3 regions of the Pseudomonas huanghezhanensis genome follow, and region 2 is predicted to be linked to each of the others. Evidence: riboswitches for the same ligand, from Rfam matches in the RefSeq annotation. Region 2 holds a riboswitch; each other region holds the start of a gene.

Region 1 (5,050 bases), 340 kb from region 2:
GCAGATCGGCGGGGTTGTAAGGTGGACGTCCGTTGCCTTTGGGGATGGCTTTATCAAACCCCAGAACCCGGAGATCAAGGCGCGAAACATAGGCATCAATGACCCGGACGAGATGGTCTTCGGGAATGACTTCGTCGATGGAAACCGGAAACAGGCTGGTCTGGTTTCGAGATTCGCCCTGGATGTACGCCATAAGAAAATGCCCCGCATCTTTCGATGCGGGGCATTTTCTTAGATCTGGGGCGGGTTGGCTAGGTTTTCACACAGTCTGTACAGGAAGCGAAACCGGGATGACGAGCTAAGGCCTGAAAACATGTGCGTGACCCGCGTGATACAGGGACGACTCGCTGAACACTTCGTTGCCCAGCACGCGCCCGACCAGAATCAGAGCGGTACGCCGAAACCCCTTGTCCTGCACTTTCGCCTCGATATCTGCCAGTGTCCCGACTACCCAGTCCTGATCCGGCCAGCTGGCTCTATGCACCACTGCAATCGGGCAGTCGGTGCCGTAGTGGGGCATCAACTCGGCGACGATCTTCCCGAGGTTCTTGACCCCGAGGTGAATCGCCATCGTTGCGGTGTGCTGCGCCAGCTCGCCCAGCGCCTCGCCGGCAGGCATGGAGGTTTTGTCGGCGTAGCGGGTCAGAATCACGCTCTGGGAAATGTCCGGCAGCGTCAATTCGGCACCCAGCAGCGCAGCGCACGCGGCTGTTGCGGTGACGCCTGGGATGATTTCAAACGCAATGCCCAGCTCGCGCAGGTGACGAATCTGCTCGCCAATTGCGCCATACAGGCTCGGGTCTCCCGAATGCACACGCGCAACGTCTTGACCCCGTTCATGAGCAGATTTCATCAGGGCGATAATTTGCTCGAGGTGCAATTCGGCGCTGTTGATGACCTGAACGGCTCGATGACCTTCAAGCACGGCTTCCGGAACCAGCGAACCGGCGTAAATGATGACCGGGCAGTTACCGATCAGGCGTTGCCCTTTGACGGTGATCAGCTCTGGATCGCCGGGGCCTGCGCCGATGAAATAGACGGTCATGGGGGTCTCCGAAGTTTACTCAGGTGTACGAACCAGCCAGGGCGAAGGTGGCATCGTCCTTGTTGCGGCGTGCAATCAACAAGTGGACAGGAGCGGCACACAAGCGAGCTGCCAATGCCAGCGCTGTGCTTTCAGCGACGCCATAGCAGCCGGTCGCGTCGAAAGCAGCTTGCGAGCGATGACTCAGTCTTTGCTCGAACTCCGCCACTTGATCCGCGCTGAAAAACACCAACGGCACACCGAGCCTTTCGCTCAGCGCCAGCAATCCCGGCTCTGAAGATTTGAGGTCGATGGAGGCGAGGGCAGTTACGTCGCCGACGGCCATGCCAAAGAGCGCAAGGCTTTCGTCGATCAACCCCGCCAGCACTTCGACCGGACAACCGCGTTTGCAGCCGATGCCGATCACCCGGACTGTAGACAGAACTGGCTGGCTCATGCGGCGTGGGACAACCCGGCTGCGTTCAGTTCCGGATTTTTGCGACGGAACAGCCAGGCGCTGATGAGGCCCATAGCCACCCAGAACACGGCGTTGGTCAGCAATGAGGCGATTTTGAACTGCGATTCAAGCGCTTCCGGTGCCAGGCTGGAGTGAATTAGCGGCTGCGGCGCGCCAATCACGTGCGGCACCAGCAGAATCGCCGCAGCCAGCACCTTGAGCATCCAGTGGTGGGCGAATACCAACAGGGCCAGCGCCACGGCTGTCGACGCGGCGGCGCTGATCCACCAGAACTGGCGCTGGGTCAGATCAGCTGCAGCGGTGCCCGGCAACTCGGGTGGCAGGCCCAGGGTCGGCGCGAGGACGAACACGGCAAAACCCGCCAGCCCCCACAATGCGCCCTCAGCAGTACGGCCCGGCGCACGCAGCGTATACAGCGCCGCAAGCATCAGCGCAAAACCGACCGCGACCACCAGATTGCCACCTGTGGTGGACAGCACGCGTTGCCAGCCGTCTTCCGGCTCCCACGCTTGCGCGTCATGCACATGCGCGGCCATGGCGCCGTCACTGTGCTCATGCGGTTGCACCTCGGAGGCGGGCGCCTTTTCATAGGTTTCGGCCTGAAGAATCAGCGGCGCCACCCAGAAGCTTTGCAGAACGGTCAGCAACAGAGCGGCCAGCAGCCCGGTGAATCCTGCCGTTTGAGCGATACGCTTGAACATGGCGTCGGACCTCAATGGCAAGGGAAGGCTGAGCTGTGACGGGTGTCATGCGCGGCGTTGTGTACTGCATCGATGTGCGAAAAACCGGCGAAATACACCAGGCATGCGCCCAGGATCATCGCGCTGACAGAGGCGGTCAGGCGTTGGGTCTGGGTGGTGCTGCTGGCGGTAGTGATTGGGCCGGTGGTACTGATCGACATGGCGCGTCCCTCTGAAATGTCAGCGAACAGGAAAGCGCAGTGAAGCCCGCTGACAGGCGTCAGCAGGGACTCAACAGCGCCCGCCCACCGCGGGTTTGTGATGTGAACGTTTCGGGCCGGTCTCCGGGCTCGCGAGGGGTGCAGCGCGCAGCGCGTGGCACCTTCAAGAGTCCCTTCCCATGCCGCACGCAGTTGGCGTGAAAGACACAGTGGATCTGACTCTTCTCTCGCTTACCGTTGCGGGGGCAGCGCCGGACTTGCGCAAGCCGAAGGCTTGCACGCACCGGTTTCCCGTTTCACCCTGTGAAGGGCACCCGTAACAAGGCGTGTAGGAGAGCATGGCCGGGCGGCCAGCGTCAATTGCGGGCCGGCCGTGTGCGCAGGTGGTAATGAGCCTTGCGGAGATTGACCTGAACAGGGTCACTGCGTAGCCTTGCGGCAGTCGAGGTTCGCAGGTCCGGTGACGTCCGGGCCAGTGCTAAGAAGGGAATGCGGTCAGACGCCGCAGCTGCCCCCGCAACTGTAAACGGTCATGTTCATTGCACAGCCACTGCGCGAGCGGGAAGGCGCGATGAATGCTTGTCGCGCATCTCCAGCGCCCGGCACGCCACCGTAAGCCAGGAGACCTGCCTCGACCCGGGAGCCATGCGCGAGCACGAGCCCCATTCATTCTCATTACAACCGGGCGGGGTGATCCGGTGGCGAATCCAACGGCCAGCCAGTCTCAGTGCTGCGTCGTTTTCGTCCCTTTTGCCCGCCGCAAAGCCTGAGGGCAACCGATGAAAACACTGGCCAAACTCCCCGTCACCATCGTCACCGGCTTTCTCGGTTCGGGCAAAACGACTCTGCTGCGCCACATGCTCGACAACGCTGAAGGACGCCGCATCGCGGTGATCGTCAACGAGTTCGGCGAGCTGGGCATCGACGGCGAAATTCTCAAACAATGCACCATCGGCTGCACCGAAGAAGAAGCCTACGGCCGGGTTTACGAGCTGGCCAACGGCTGCTTGTGCTGCACCGTTCAGGAAGAGTTCTTCCCGGTCATGCGCGAACTGGTTGCCCGACGTGGCGACCTCGACCACCTCCTCATCGAAACCAGCGGGCTGGCACTGCCCAAGCCGTTGGTGCAGGCGTTTCAGTGGCCGGAAATCCGCAACGCCTGCACCGTTGACGCCGTGATCACCGTGGTCGACAGCCCGGCCGTGCTGGCAGGTACCTTTGCGGCATTCCCGGATCAGGTCGATGCGCAGCGCAAGCTCGACCCCAATCTGGACCACGAGTCGCCCCTGCATGAGCTGTTCGCGGACCAACTGGCGAGCGCCGATCTGGTGATCCTCAACAAGGCCGACATGCTCGACGCCGACTCGCTGGCCGCGGTGCGTGCTGAAGTCGCCGAAGAGTTGCCCCCGGCGGTCAAAGTCATCGAGGCCAGCAAAGGTCAACTGCCGATCAGCGTGCTGCTGGGCCTGGGCGCTGAGTCCGAGCAACACATCGACAGCCGCAAGACCCACCACGATCACCACGAAGGCGACGATCATGAGGACCACGATCATGATGCTTTCGACTCGATTTCCATCACCTTGCCCCAAGCCGACGAAAGCCTGCTGCTGGACGCGCTGACTCAGGCCGTCGTGCAGCACGGCATCTTGCGCGTGAAAGGCTTCGCTGCCATCCCCGGCAAGCCGATGCGCCTGTTGGTGCAAGGCGTTGGCACGCGGTTCGACAAGCATTTTGACCGCGCCTGGAAGCCTGAAGAAGAGCGCGTGACACATCTGGTGCTGATCGGTCAGGAACTCGACGCTACGGTGCTCGAATCACAGCTGCGCGCTGCGGTTTCCTCCGTTGCGGCCAAAGGTTAATCCATGCACCTGCTCAGAACCCAGCCCGGCGGGTTTGTCCCGGACGACAGCATCGCTGACCTCGGTCAAACCCCCGCCGAACTGGTGATTCTGTGCAGCGGCGATTCCAGTCTGGCGTTGCTGGCTGAAACGGCCCGGCAACTCCCGGACGATTACCCAAGCTTTCGTCTGGCCAACCCCATGCAGGTGCAGAACCATGCCTCGGTCGACCTTTACGTGGACGAGGTGCTGCGCCACGCCAAGGTGATTCTGCTTTCTTTGCACGGCGGTATCGGCTACTGGCGCTATGGCGTCGAGCGTCTGGTGGAGCTGGCGGCACGTGGCGTGAAATTGATTCTGATGCCCGGTTGTGATCGGCCAGATCCCGAACTGACCGGTCTGAGCAGTGTGCCGGCAGAAGAGGCCGAGCGGCTATGGCATTTCCTGCGACAGGGCGGCAAGCACAATGCCATGCAGTTGTATAACTGCATGGCCAGTAGCTGGTTCGGCCGCGATTATCCGTGGACCGAGCCGCAGCCCCTGCAGCGGACCGTTATCTACCACCCCAAAAAAGCCAGTGCCACGCTCGGTGACTGGCAGGCCGACTGGTTGCCCGAGCAACCGGTGGCGGCCTTGTTGTTCTACCGCTCGCACCTGCAAGCGGCCAATACCGGGTTTATAGATGTGTTCTGCGAGCGCTTGCTCGCGCAGGGACTCAATCCTCTGCCCATCGCCGTAGCCAGCCTCAAAGAGGCTGGCTGCATGGCGGCGTTGCAGGACTGGATGGACGAAACCGACACCGAGATCAT
Region 2 (5,050 bases):
GCTGGTCTGGTTTCGAGATTCGCCCTGGATGTACGCCATAAGAAAATGCCCCGCATCTTTCGATGCGGGGCATTTTCTTAGATCTGGGGCGGGTTGGCTAGGTTTTCACACAGTCTGTGTAGGAGCCAACTTGTTGGCGAGCCGCTGTCCGGGTTGAAACAGTGATGCCGCCACGCGAATGAATTCGCGTCTACAGATCTCGCGCCCAATCGCATCCAACAAACGTACAGATCTCGCGGCCAATCGCCTTTAACGAACTTAAAGATTTCGCGGTTAATCGCCTCTAATAAACGCTACGAAACCCTGTAGGAGCCTGACGAGCCAAAGCGAGGCCGCGATACGGTCCATCAGACAAACCGCATCACCGACCATCAACCACCGAACGCCAAACCCGTGGGAAGGAGCTTGCTCGCGATAGGGTCCACCACGATAAGATGCCGGGCTAAATCGTGTGTGGTTCGCAGAGGAAAAGGTATTGGATCAGCTCACCATCGTCGCACCGGTCAGCGCGGATATTCCTGAAATCATCGAGTTCACCCTGGCCGCACGCGCCGAGCTTTTTCCCAAGCTGGATGGGGCCGGTATGCCAGCCGATCTGGCGGATTTTGCCAGCGTTTACTTAAACGGTAAGGGACGATTTCTGCTGGCGCGCGACGCAGGGCGAATCGTTGCCTGCGTCGGTTATCTACCCTACGACAGCCGCTTCCCGCACCTTGCCTATCCAGGCCTGAACGTGGTCGAAGTGGTCCGCCTCTTCGTGCACCCCGCGTATCGCCGCCCAGGTCTGGCGACCAGGTTGTACGAGGCACTCAAAGCCTTGGCAGTGGCCGACGCGGTCGATGTCATTTACCTGCACACCCACCCGTTTTTGCCGGGTGCCATCGACTTCTGGCGCAAACGCGGTTTCGACGTGATCGATATCGATGCCGACCCGGTGTGGCAGACGACCCATATGCACAGCCCGCTTTGATAACCAGAACGTGGACCGACAGGACGCCTCACGCTGAGCGGAAGCGCAAGATCTGCGCGCCGTCAGCGGGGTCGATCAAATAGTGCGCCTCCACGCCGAAGGTCTCTCGCAAGCGTTGCGGGGTGAGCACCTGCAGCGGCGTGCCGAGGGCGACAAGTCGCCCCCGGTCAAGCACCGCAAGTCGATCGCACGTCAGTGCCTGATTGAGATCATGCAGCGCAATCAGCGTTGTAACCGGCAACGCTTGCACCACGTTCAAAATCGCCAGCTGGTGCTGGATATCCAGGTGATTGGTCGGTTCATCCAGCAGCAGGATTTGCGGACGCTGCGCCAAAGCACGGGCGATGTGCACCCGCTGACGTTCGCCGCCTGAAAGATTGCGCCAGCTGCGGTTTTTCAGGTGCGCCGCGTCGACATCCTTCAGGGCCTGTTCGACGATTGCATCGTCTTCCTTTGACCAAGGGCTCAAGGCTGACAACCAGGGCGTTCTGCCCAATGCGACCGCATCAAACACACTCACCGCCTCCAGCGTATCCGCCTGTTGCTCGACCAGGGCGAGTGTCTGCGCGATGTCACGCCGCGACAAAGACCTGAGCGCCTTTGCGCCCAGCTGCACCGAACCCTGGCTGGGTACGCACAATCCGGCGAGGACTTTGAGCAAGGTGGATTTGCCGGAACCGTTCGGTCCGACAATGCCAAAAGTCTCGCCAGACCGGATTTCCAGCTCGATGCCGTGCAGCAATTCGGCATCACGCACGCGCAGACCGAGCCCCGAACACGAGAGCACGGGGTGATCCAATGCCGCCGTGGCGTCGTTCATCGTGCTGTCCCCCGGCCAATCAGAATCAAGGCAAACACCGGAGCGCCGACCAGCGCCGTGACGACACCAACAGGGATCACCTGGCCCTTGATCAGGGTGCGCGACAGGACGTCGGCAGCAATCAGAAACACTGCGCCGCCCAACGCGCTCGCGGGCAGCAACCGCGCATGGCGGGTGCCCAGCAACAGCCGTGCAGCGTGGGGGATCACCAGGCCGACAAAACCGATCGAGCCGACAATCGAGACCATCACGGCCGTCACCAGCGCCGCGCAACCGATCAGGATCAGCTGCACCCGCCACACCGCGATACCCAGCGAGGCCGCGGAGTCGGCACCAAACGTGAACGCATCCAGCGAACGCCTGTGCCACAGGCAAACAGCCAGCCCCAACAGCGCTGCTGGCACGCACAGCCAGACCGACGGCCAGCGTACGCCGCCCAGATTGCCCAGCAACCAGAACATGATGCCGCGCGCCTGCTCGGAGTTCGCCGACTTGGTGATGAGAAATGCCGTCAGCGCATTGAACAGCTGCGACCCTGCAATCCCCGCCAGAATGATCTGGCCGGTGCCTGCGCTGCGTCCACTGGCACGGGCCAGTAGCACCACCACTGCAAAGGCTGCGATGGCGCCGACAAAGGCCCCGACCGACAGCGAAATCAGCCCGGCCCCCACACCCAGCAATGCCACCAGCACGGCGCCGGTTGAAGCGCCAGCGGAAATTCCGAGCAAATAAGGGTCAGCCAGCGGATTGCGCAGCAGCGCCTGCAAGATGACGCCGCATGTCGCCAGCCCGGTGCCGCAGGCGCCCGCGACCAAGGCGCGAGGCAAGCGGTAATTCCAGACGATGCCCTCGTCGATGGGGTCGAGGACGTAGCCTGCGGCCCACAACTTATTGGCCAGCACCTGAAACACCACGGATGGCTCCAGGGTGGTCTCACCAATGGCGACACCGGCAAAGACAGCGAGCAACAACACAACCAGTGCGAGCAGCGTTCGAGAAAGCATTGAGGTCATTTCGCCGGGTTGAAGGTATTGATGGCGGCCGCCAGGGTTTCAAGGCCAGTGAATGTCCTGACACTGGCCTGCATCACCATGGCGTCTAGAACGATGATGCGGTTGTTCTTCACGGCGTCCATGTTGCGCGTCACCGGATCATTGCGCAGGAATTCGAGCTTTTTCTGATAGTCGTCAGCGGGGAAGCGGCGACGGTCCATGCGCGCGATCACCAGAAAGGTCGGGTTGGCCTTGGCGATGGTTTCCCAGCCCACGGTGGGCCATTCTTCATCGGACTGCACAATATTGCGCACGCCCAAGGTGTCGAGCATGAATTGCGGGACGCCCTTGTGGCCGGCCACATACGGATCCAGCTCCAGGCCGGGGCTGGAGAACCAGACCAGCGCGCTTGCGTTTTGCTTCGGCGCATCGTGGGCCAGCGCCATGGATTGAGCGAGACGGGCCTTGAGTTCGGCAATCAGCGTCTGACCCCGGTCCTGAACATCGAAGATCTCGGCCAACTGACTGATGCTCTTGTAGACGCTGTCTATCCGGAAGGCTTCCAGACGTGTGCCGTCCGCGCCCACCAGGTTGTTCTTGGCTTCGCAGTCGGTGGGCATCAGGTACGTCGGGATTTTCAACTCATGGAACTGCTCGCGCGTGCCGACCGCGCCTTGCGCGCCCACCATCCATTCCAGCTCCACGGCCACCAGTTCCGGGCGCTTGGCGATAACCGACTCGAAACTCGGGGCGTTGTCCGCCAGCCGCTCGATGGCATCGTTTTGCGACTTATAGAGGGGCAGTACGTCGTTGAACCACAATGACGTGCCCACCACTTTGTCACTCAAACCCAAGGCGTACAGCATCTCGGTGCCCGCCTGGCCAATGGTCACCGTGCGGGTTGGAGCGTGCGGAAAGGTCAGGGTGCTGCGGCAGTTTTCGACGGTCAGCGGGTAATGCGTGGGGGCAGAATGGGCGAGGGTGGCAACGCTCAACGCGGTGACCAGGGTAGCAAGGCGCAACATCAGCATGAGGCTGTCTCCATCCGACCGTACACGGGGCAGGGGGCTCGAACCGGAAACACATCTTCAACCGCTGCCATCGGCGATGGGATCGCCCGTCAGCCTGGCACGGCTAGCTGCTGAGATGTCCTTCCCGGACACCCCGCCGGTTAGTGATTTGCTTGGCCGGCAGGTCTCCTGACTGATGCGTCGTCGCCTGACTCCGGCCTTCCCGGACATCAGTCCAGTGGCTATTGAGGAGCAGGCTCGGCACCTACAGTTGCGGGGGCAGTTCCGATTGATGCCGGGGGCGGCATTTCGGATTCCCTATTAGTCCCGTGGGGGAACCGGCGGCGGGCATGGTAGACGATCATCGGGGTTATCACCACCGACCGCGGTCGCGTCGATGAAACAGGGTCTGATTGCGCCCGGCTCAAGCGCTGCGCTCAAGCCGTCACCCGGCCTTGATCTCACCATGTGAGTGCATGGACCCAGTGGTCGCGACAAGGCTTGCCGCTGTGTGGCCTGCGCGGTAAACCTTGGGTAACGACCGACGCAGGAACGCTCATGTACCCGCTTATCACTCACGTCGACAGCGATCATTCACTGCCCGAAAGCGCCGATGTGGTGATCATCGGAGGTGGCATCGTCGGGGTCTGCACCGCCTACTTCCTGGCCGCACGCGGCGTCTCGGTGGTGCTGGTCGAAAAAAGCGGCATCGCCCATGAGCAGTCTTCGCGCAATTGGGGCTGGGTGCGCACCCTGGGCCGTGATGTTGCGGAAGTCCCGTTGGCGATTGCCAGCCTGAAGCTGTGGGACGAATGGCCCACGCGACTCAAGCACGACACCGGCTTCACCCGTGCGGGCATCCTCTACGCCTGCGAATCGGAACAGGAGATAGGCAACAAGGTGGCGTGGCTGGAACAGGCGCGGCCACTGGGCATCGACGCACAATTGCTTGACCCGGCGCAGATTGAAGCCCGCTTGCAGTCGAAGATGCCGGGGTCGTGGAAGGGTGCGCTGTTCACGGCCACCGACGGCCGCGCCGAGCCCGGCATTGCCACCGCCGCCATTGCCGAAGGCGCTCGTGCGCTGGGGGTAAAAATGCTGACGCGCTGCGCTGCACGGGGCATCGAGACTGAAGCGGGGCGGGTCAGTTCGGTGATCACCGAACGGGGCGAAAACAAATGCAAACCCGTGGTGCTGGCAGCCGGTGCCTGGTCGGGATTGTTTTGCTGTTCGTCACCCATGACCTGGCCGTGGTCGG
Region 3 (5,050 bases), 1.3 Mb from region 2:
GAAACGACCGAAGGCCACCAGCGGGTGGTTTCGTTTTGGCTCGCCAAGCAGCGCGTCCAGCGCAACCCCGGCGATGCTCAACAACGCCACGCTCATGGATGCACTCCCCAGGTATTTTCGTAAACCAGCTCGCTGAGCGGGCGGGCCTGCGCCCAGCCTTCCATCACCAGCATCGGCTGTGGATAAAATTCGGCGACCGGCCCCAGACACAAGATGGCCAGCGGCTTGGCCCCGACCGGCATGCCCAGCACCTCGGCCAGCGCCTGAGGCTCGAACATCGAAACCCAGCCCATGCCCAGCCCTTCGGCGCGGGCGGCCAGCCACAGGTTCTGGATTGCGCAGGACAACGACGCCATGTCCATTTCCGGCAACGTCCGGCGGCCAAAAATGTGCTTTTCACGATCATCCATCAACGCTGCGACCAGCACTTCGGCGCACTGCTCGATGCCCTCGACTTTGAGCTTCATGAAGTGATCGGAACGTTCGCCCAAGGCCTCTGCGGTCTGGATGCGCTCAAGCTCAACGTGGGCGCGGATACGTGCACGCAACTGCCGGTCCGTGACACGAATGAAACGCCAGGGCTGCATGAGCCCGACGCTGGGCGCGTGATGGGCCGCTTCAAGCAAACGCGCCAACAACGCAGGCTCAACTGAGCCGCCGCTGAAGTGACGCATGTCCCGTCGTTCTGCTATCGCCCGATAAACCGCAGCGCGCTCGGCGTCACTGAAAGCCTGGTCGCTCATGGCAAAAACAGCGCCGCCACCGCCTGGGGGTTGGAAGGGAAATAGAAGTGCACATAGGAAGCCGTCATCCGGCCTTCGCGGTAGACCGCTTCGGCGCCTCGCCCGCCATTGGGGCTGATGCCACGGGTGATCGGTTGCAGCTCAGTGCTGGTCAGCGAATGGTGATAGGTGTGGCCACGCAACGTGCCTTCCGGCAGCTCGACATTTTGCAGCGCCAGGGCGGCGAGACGCTTTTGCATGACGGCCTCGCCGCTGAGCAGTCCGACCAGGTCCGCGCGCACGCCGTCGACATCGGTCAAAGCGTCCAGCAGATACAGCATGCCGCCACACTCCGCCAACAGCGGTTTACCGGCGGCGTGATGCTGACGGATCGCGTCGAGCATCGGGGTGTTTTCGCCCAGAGCCACGTGGTGAAGCTCCGGATAACCGCCAGGAAGGTACAAGCTGTCTGCTTCCGGCAATTGCTGGTCGCGAATGGGCGAAAAGAACGACAACTCGGCGCCCATCGCCCGCAGCAAATCAAGGCTCGCGCCATAGATGAACGCAAATGCTTCGTCATGGGCGATGGCAATCCGAACCCCTTCGAGCAAGCGCTCGGCGGGCACGACGTCAGGCGCTTCAAACGTCACGACCGGCGGCAGCGCCACTTCACAGGTACTGGCCAGCGAGTTCGCTGCTGCGTCGAGTCGCACGTCAAGATCATTCAGCTCGCTGGCCTGCACCAGCCCCAGATGGCGGCTGGGCAGTTCGATACCGGTCTCGCGGGACAATGCGCCGTACCAGCGCATGCCTTCAGTGAGGCTGTCCTCCAGCAACTGCGCATGACGGACCGTGCCCACCCGGTTGGCGAGTACGCCGGCAAAAGGCAGGTCCGGCTGATAACGCGCGAGCCCCAGCGCCAAGGCGCCAAACGTCTGGGCCATGGCGGTGCCGTCGATGACGCCCAGCACCGACACGCCAAAACGTCGTGCCAGATCTGCGCTGGATGGGGTGCCATCGAACAGCCCCATCACACCTTCGATCAGGATCAGGTCAGCGTCGGCGGCAGCTTCCCACAACAGGCGTCGGCTTTCGTCCTCGCCCACCATCCACATGTCCAGTTGGTACACCGGGTTGCCGCTGGCGCGCTCGAGGATCATCGGATCGAGGAAGTCAGGGCCGCACTTGAACACGCGGACCTTGCGCCCTTGATTGCGGTGCAATCGGGCGAGCGCGGCGGTCACGGTGGTTTTGCCCTGTCCGGAGGCGGGTGCGGCGATCAATACCGCCGGGCAGTGCCTTGCCTCGCTCATGAACGCTTACTCACAGCTCAATACCCTTTTGCGCGCGGATACCGGACTGGAACGCATGCTTGATCACGCTGATGTCGGAAGCAGTGTCCGACAGGTCGAGCAATTCCTGTTTGGCGCCGCGACCGGTCACGACGACGTGCTGCATCGGCGGGCGCGCCTGCAAGTCGCTGAGCACTTGCTCAAGATCGAGATAGCCATGCTTGAGCGCGATGTTCAGCTCGTCGAGGATCACCAGGCCAATCTCGGGATTACGGAGCATCTCTTGCGTGACGGCCCAGGCGGATTCTGCAGCAGCGATGTCGCGCTGACGGTCCTGGGTTTCCCAGGTGAACCCTTCGCCCATGACGTGGTAGCGGACTTGTTCCGGGAAACGACGGAAAAACATCTCCTCGCCGGTGCTGTTACGGCCCTTGATGAACTGCACCACGCCACACTGGATGTCGTGGCCCATGGCGCGGGCCAACATGCCGAATGCCGAGCTGCTTTTGCCTTTGCCGTTGCCGGTCAGCACCAGCAGCAGGCCGCATTCGTTGGGTGAACTGGCGATACGCTCGTCCATCACGGCTTTTTTGCGCAGCATGCGCGCCAGATGGCGTTCGTCACGTTCGGGGGATTCGCTCATCTCGGCTCTCCGCTTGAGGGGCAGGTAAACGCAGACGAAGAGCAAAGGCAGGCACTGGCAGCACGACGCAGATCAAAGACCCGGGCCGCTGCGCAGAGCATCGCCCTCCGTGATGCTGTTGAATTGGATCAGGCCGGTCTCCGGACTCATGAGCGAACTTTCTGGCCACGCGCCTTCCCATGCTCAATGAACACAGTGGCATCGTGCGCGGCCTTCTCATTTACCGTTGCGGAGGCAGTGCCGGGATCAAAGCGCGAGGCATTCTCACCGGCTTCCCTGTTTCACCCTGTCGAGCCTTGCTCGATGGGCACCTGAAACAAGTGGCGAAGGGTAGAGGGTTGGGGTTTGAGCGTCAATCAACGCAGCGTCTGATCCGCCGGTTGAACCTAAGAAGGCTCAGGTGCCTCTACCTAGATACACAAAAATACAAACTGCACCCGAAATGGAGATCGACGATGTTCAAGCTCAGACCTCAATTTGTCCTGCTGCTGTTGGTTACCGGTGGCCTTGCTGCTTGCGGCGAGTCTTCCACCTTGCAAGTCAGTGACGGCATGGGGGCATCGCCCAAGCTGCCTGAACCCAATAAAACGCTGATCCCTACTGTGAACATCGCTCCGGCAGTCGGCTGGGCCGCCGGCGCCAAACCTGTCGCCGCGCCGGGCACGCAGGTCGCTGCGTTCGCCGAGAACCTCGACCACCCGCGCTGGCTGTACGTCTTGCCGAACGGCGATGTACTGGTGGCCGAGACCAATTCGCCGCCAAAACCTGACGACAGCAAGGGCATCCGCGGCTGGGTCATGGAAAAGGTGATGGGCCGCGCAGGTGCCGGCGTGCCCAGCCCGAACCGCATCACCCTGCTGCGCGACAAGGACCACGATGGCGTGGCAGAAACCCGCACCGTGTTTCTGGAAAACCTCAATTCGCCGTTCGGCATGGCGCTGGTCGGCAACAAGTTTTACGTGGCTGACACTGATCGGTTAATCAGCTTCAACTACGAGCCCGGCCAGACGTCGATCACCGGCCAGCCGACCAAAGTCGTCGATCTGCCGGGCGGTACGCTCAACCATCACTGGACCAAAAACGTCATTGCCAGCAAAGACGGCAAGAAGCTCTACGTCACCGTCGGCTCCAACTCCAACGTCGGCGAGAACGGCCTGGATCAGGAAAAAGACCGTGCAGCCATCTGGGAAGTTGATCCCGCCACCGGAGCACATCGCATTTTTGCCTCGGGCCTGCGCAACCCCAACGGCATGGATTGGGAACCACACACCGGCGCGCTCTGGACGGCAGTCAACGAACGTGACGAAATCGGCAGCGACCTCGTGCCGGACTATGTGACGTCGGTCAAGGACGGCGCTTTCTACGGCTGGCCCTTCAGCTATTACGGGCAACACGTCGATGTTCGAGTCACACCACAAAATCCGGAACTGGTGGCCAAGGCGATTGCGCCCGATTTCGCGGTTGGCCCGCACACCGCGTCCCTCGGCCTGGCATTCGCAGACGGCAAAACACTGCCTGCTCCGTTTACTGAGGGCCTGTTCATCGGGCAACACGGCTCCTGGAACCGCAAACCCCACAGTGGCTACAAGGTGCTGTTCGTACCGTTCAAGGATGGCAAGCCGAGCGGAACCCCTGTCGACCTGTTGACGGGCTTCCTGAATTCGGATGAGAAGGCGCAAGGCCGTCCAGTGGGCGTGATCAATGACAATAACGGCGGGCTGTTGGTCGCCGATGACGTCGGCAACAAGATATGGCGAGTGACGGCAGCGAAAACCGCACAGGCTTCTAACGCGGCAAAATGATTCGTCGATAAATCTGTGGGAGGAAGCTTGCTCGCGATGGGGGAATGTCAGTGCTGAATGTGCCAACTGACACACTGCAATCGCGAGCAAGCTCCCTCCCGCAGCAACACACTCAACGTGCTACTGCCGCGCGAGGCTCGAAGGCTGGATGACGCGCTTGGCGTTGAGCCAGGCTTTCTGCCAATAGGGCTTGTCGAGGCTGTCCAGTTTGACCGTGCCACCGGTGGCCGGTGCATGCACAAAACGCCCTTCCCCGACGTAAATCCCGGCGTGACTGACGTTGGAACCGCCCGACGTAGCAAAGAACACCAGATCACCCGTCTGCAGTTGACTGCGATTGATGTCCGGGCCGCGCAGGGTAATCATCTCGCGGGTCGAACGCGGCAAGCTGATGCCCGTCGCATTACGGTACACGTAGCCGATCAAGCCACTGCAATCGAACCCGGAATCCGGTGTGTTGCCGCCCCAGCGATAAGGTGTGCCCACAAGCCCGATGGCGCGGACGAGCACGTCGTCTGCAACGGGGGAGGTAAAGTCGGAAGGAGCGGAAACGATGGGCTTGGGGGCAACCCGTTTAGGGGCAGGCGGTGG

What was found. Region 2 has a riboswitch for cobalamin ahead of OYW20_RS12585 (ABC transporter substrate-binding protein). Riboswitches for the same ligand answer to the same signal wherever they lie in the genome.
Region 1: another riboswitch for cobalamin. It lies ahead of OYW20_RS14150 (CbtB domain-containing protein); the one in region 2 lies ahead of OYW20_RS12585 (ABC transporter substrate-binding protein).
Region 3: another riboswitch for cobalamin. It lies ahead of cobO (cob(I)yrinic acid a,c-diamide adenosyltransferase); the one in region 2 lies ahead of OYW20_RS12585 (ABC transporter substrate-binding protein).

Annotation. Positions count from the first base shown of each region.
Region 1 covers NZ_CP113949.1:3,172,063-3,177,112, reverse strand. The annotation lists partial or broken gene OYW20_RS14170 (IS1182 family transposase) at 1-193, opposite strand, end outside; gene cobM (precorrin-4 C(11)-methyltransferase) at 299-1,045, opposite strand; gene OYW20_RS14160 (cobalamin biosynthesis protein) at 1,065-1,481, opposite strand; gene OYW20_RS14155 (CbtA family protein) at 1,478-2,203, opposite strand; gene OYW20_RS14150 (CbtB domain-containing protein) at 2,215-2,403, opposite strand; cobalamin riboswitch at 2,501-2,736, opposite strand; cobalamin riboswitch at 2,832-3,051, shown strand; gene cobW (cobalamin biosynthesis protein CobW) at 3,183-4,262, shown strand; gene cobN (cobaltochelatase subunit CobN) at 4,266-5,050, shown strand, end outside.
Region 2 covers NZ_CP113949.1:2,836,536-2,841,585, forward strand. The annotation lists partial or broken gene OYW20_RS12565 (IS1182 family transposase) at 1-39, opposite strand, end outside; gene OYW20_RS12570 (GNAT family N-acetyltransferase) at 476-970, shown strand; gene OYW20_RS12575 (ABC transporter ATP-binding protein) at 999-1,790, opposite strand; gene OYW20_RS12580 (FecCD family ABC transporter permease) at 1,787-2,803, opposite strand; gene OYW20_RS12585 (ABC transporter substrate-binding protein) at 2,800-3,813, opposite strand; cobalamin riboswitch at 3,955-4,150, opposite strand; gene OYW20_RS12590 (NAD(P)/FAD-dependent oxidoreductase) at 4,351-5,050, shown strand, end outside.
Region 3 covers NZ_CP113949.1:4,112,781-4,117,830, forward strand. The annotation lists gene cbiB (adenosylcobinamide-phosphate synthase CbiB) at 1-96, opposite strand, end outside; gene bluB (5,6-dimethylbenzimidazole synthase) at 93-743, opposite strand; gene OYW20_RS18455 (cobyrinate a,c-diamide synthase) at 740-2,035, opposite strand; gene cobO (cob(I)yrinic acid a,c-diamide adenosyltransferase) at 2,046-2,657, opposite strand; cobalamin riboswitch at 2,772-2,987, opposite strand; gene OYW20_RS18465 (PQQ-dependent sugar dehydrogenase) at 3,113-4,459, shown strand; gene OYW20_RS18470 (C40 family peptidase) at 4,580-5,050, opposite strand, start outside.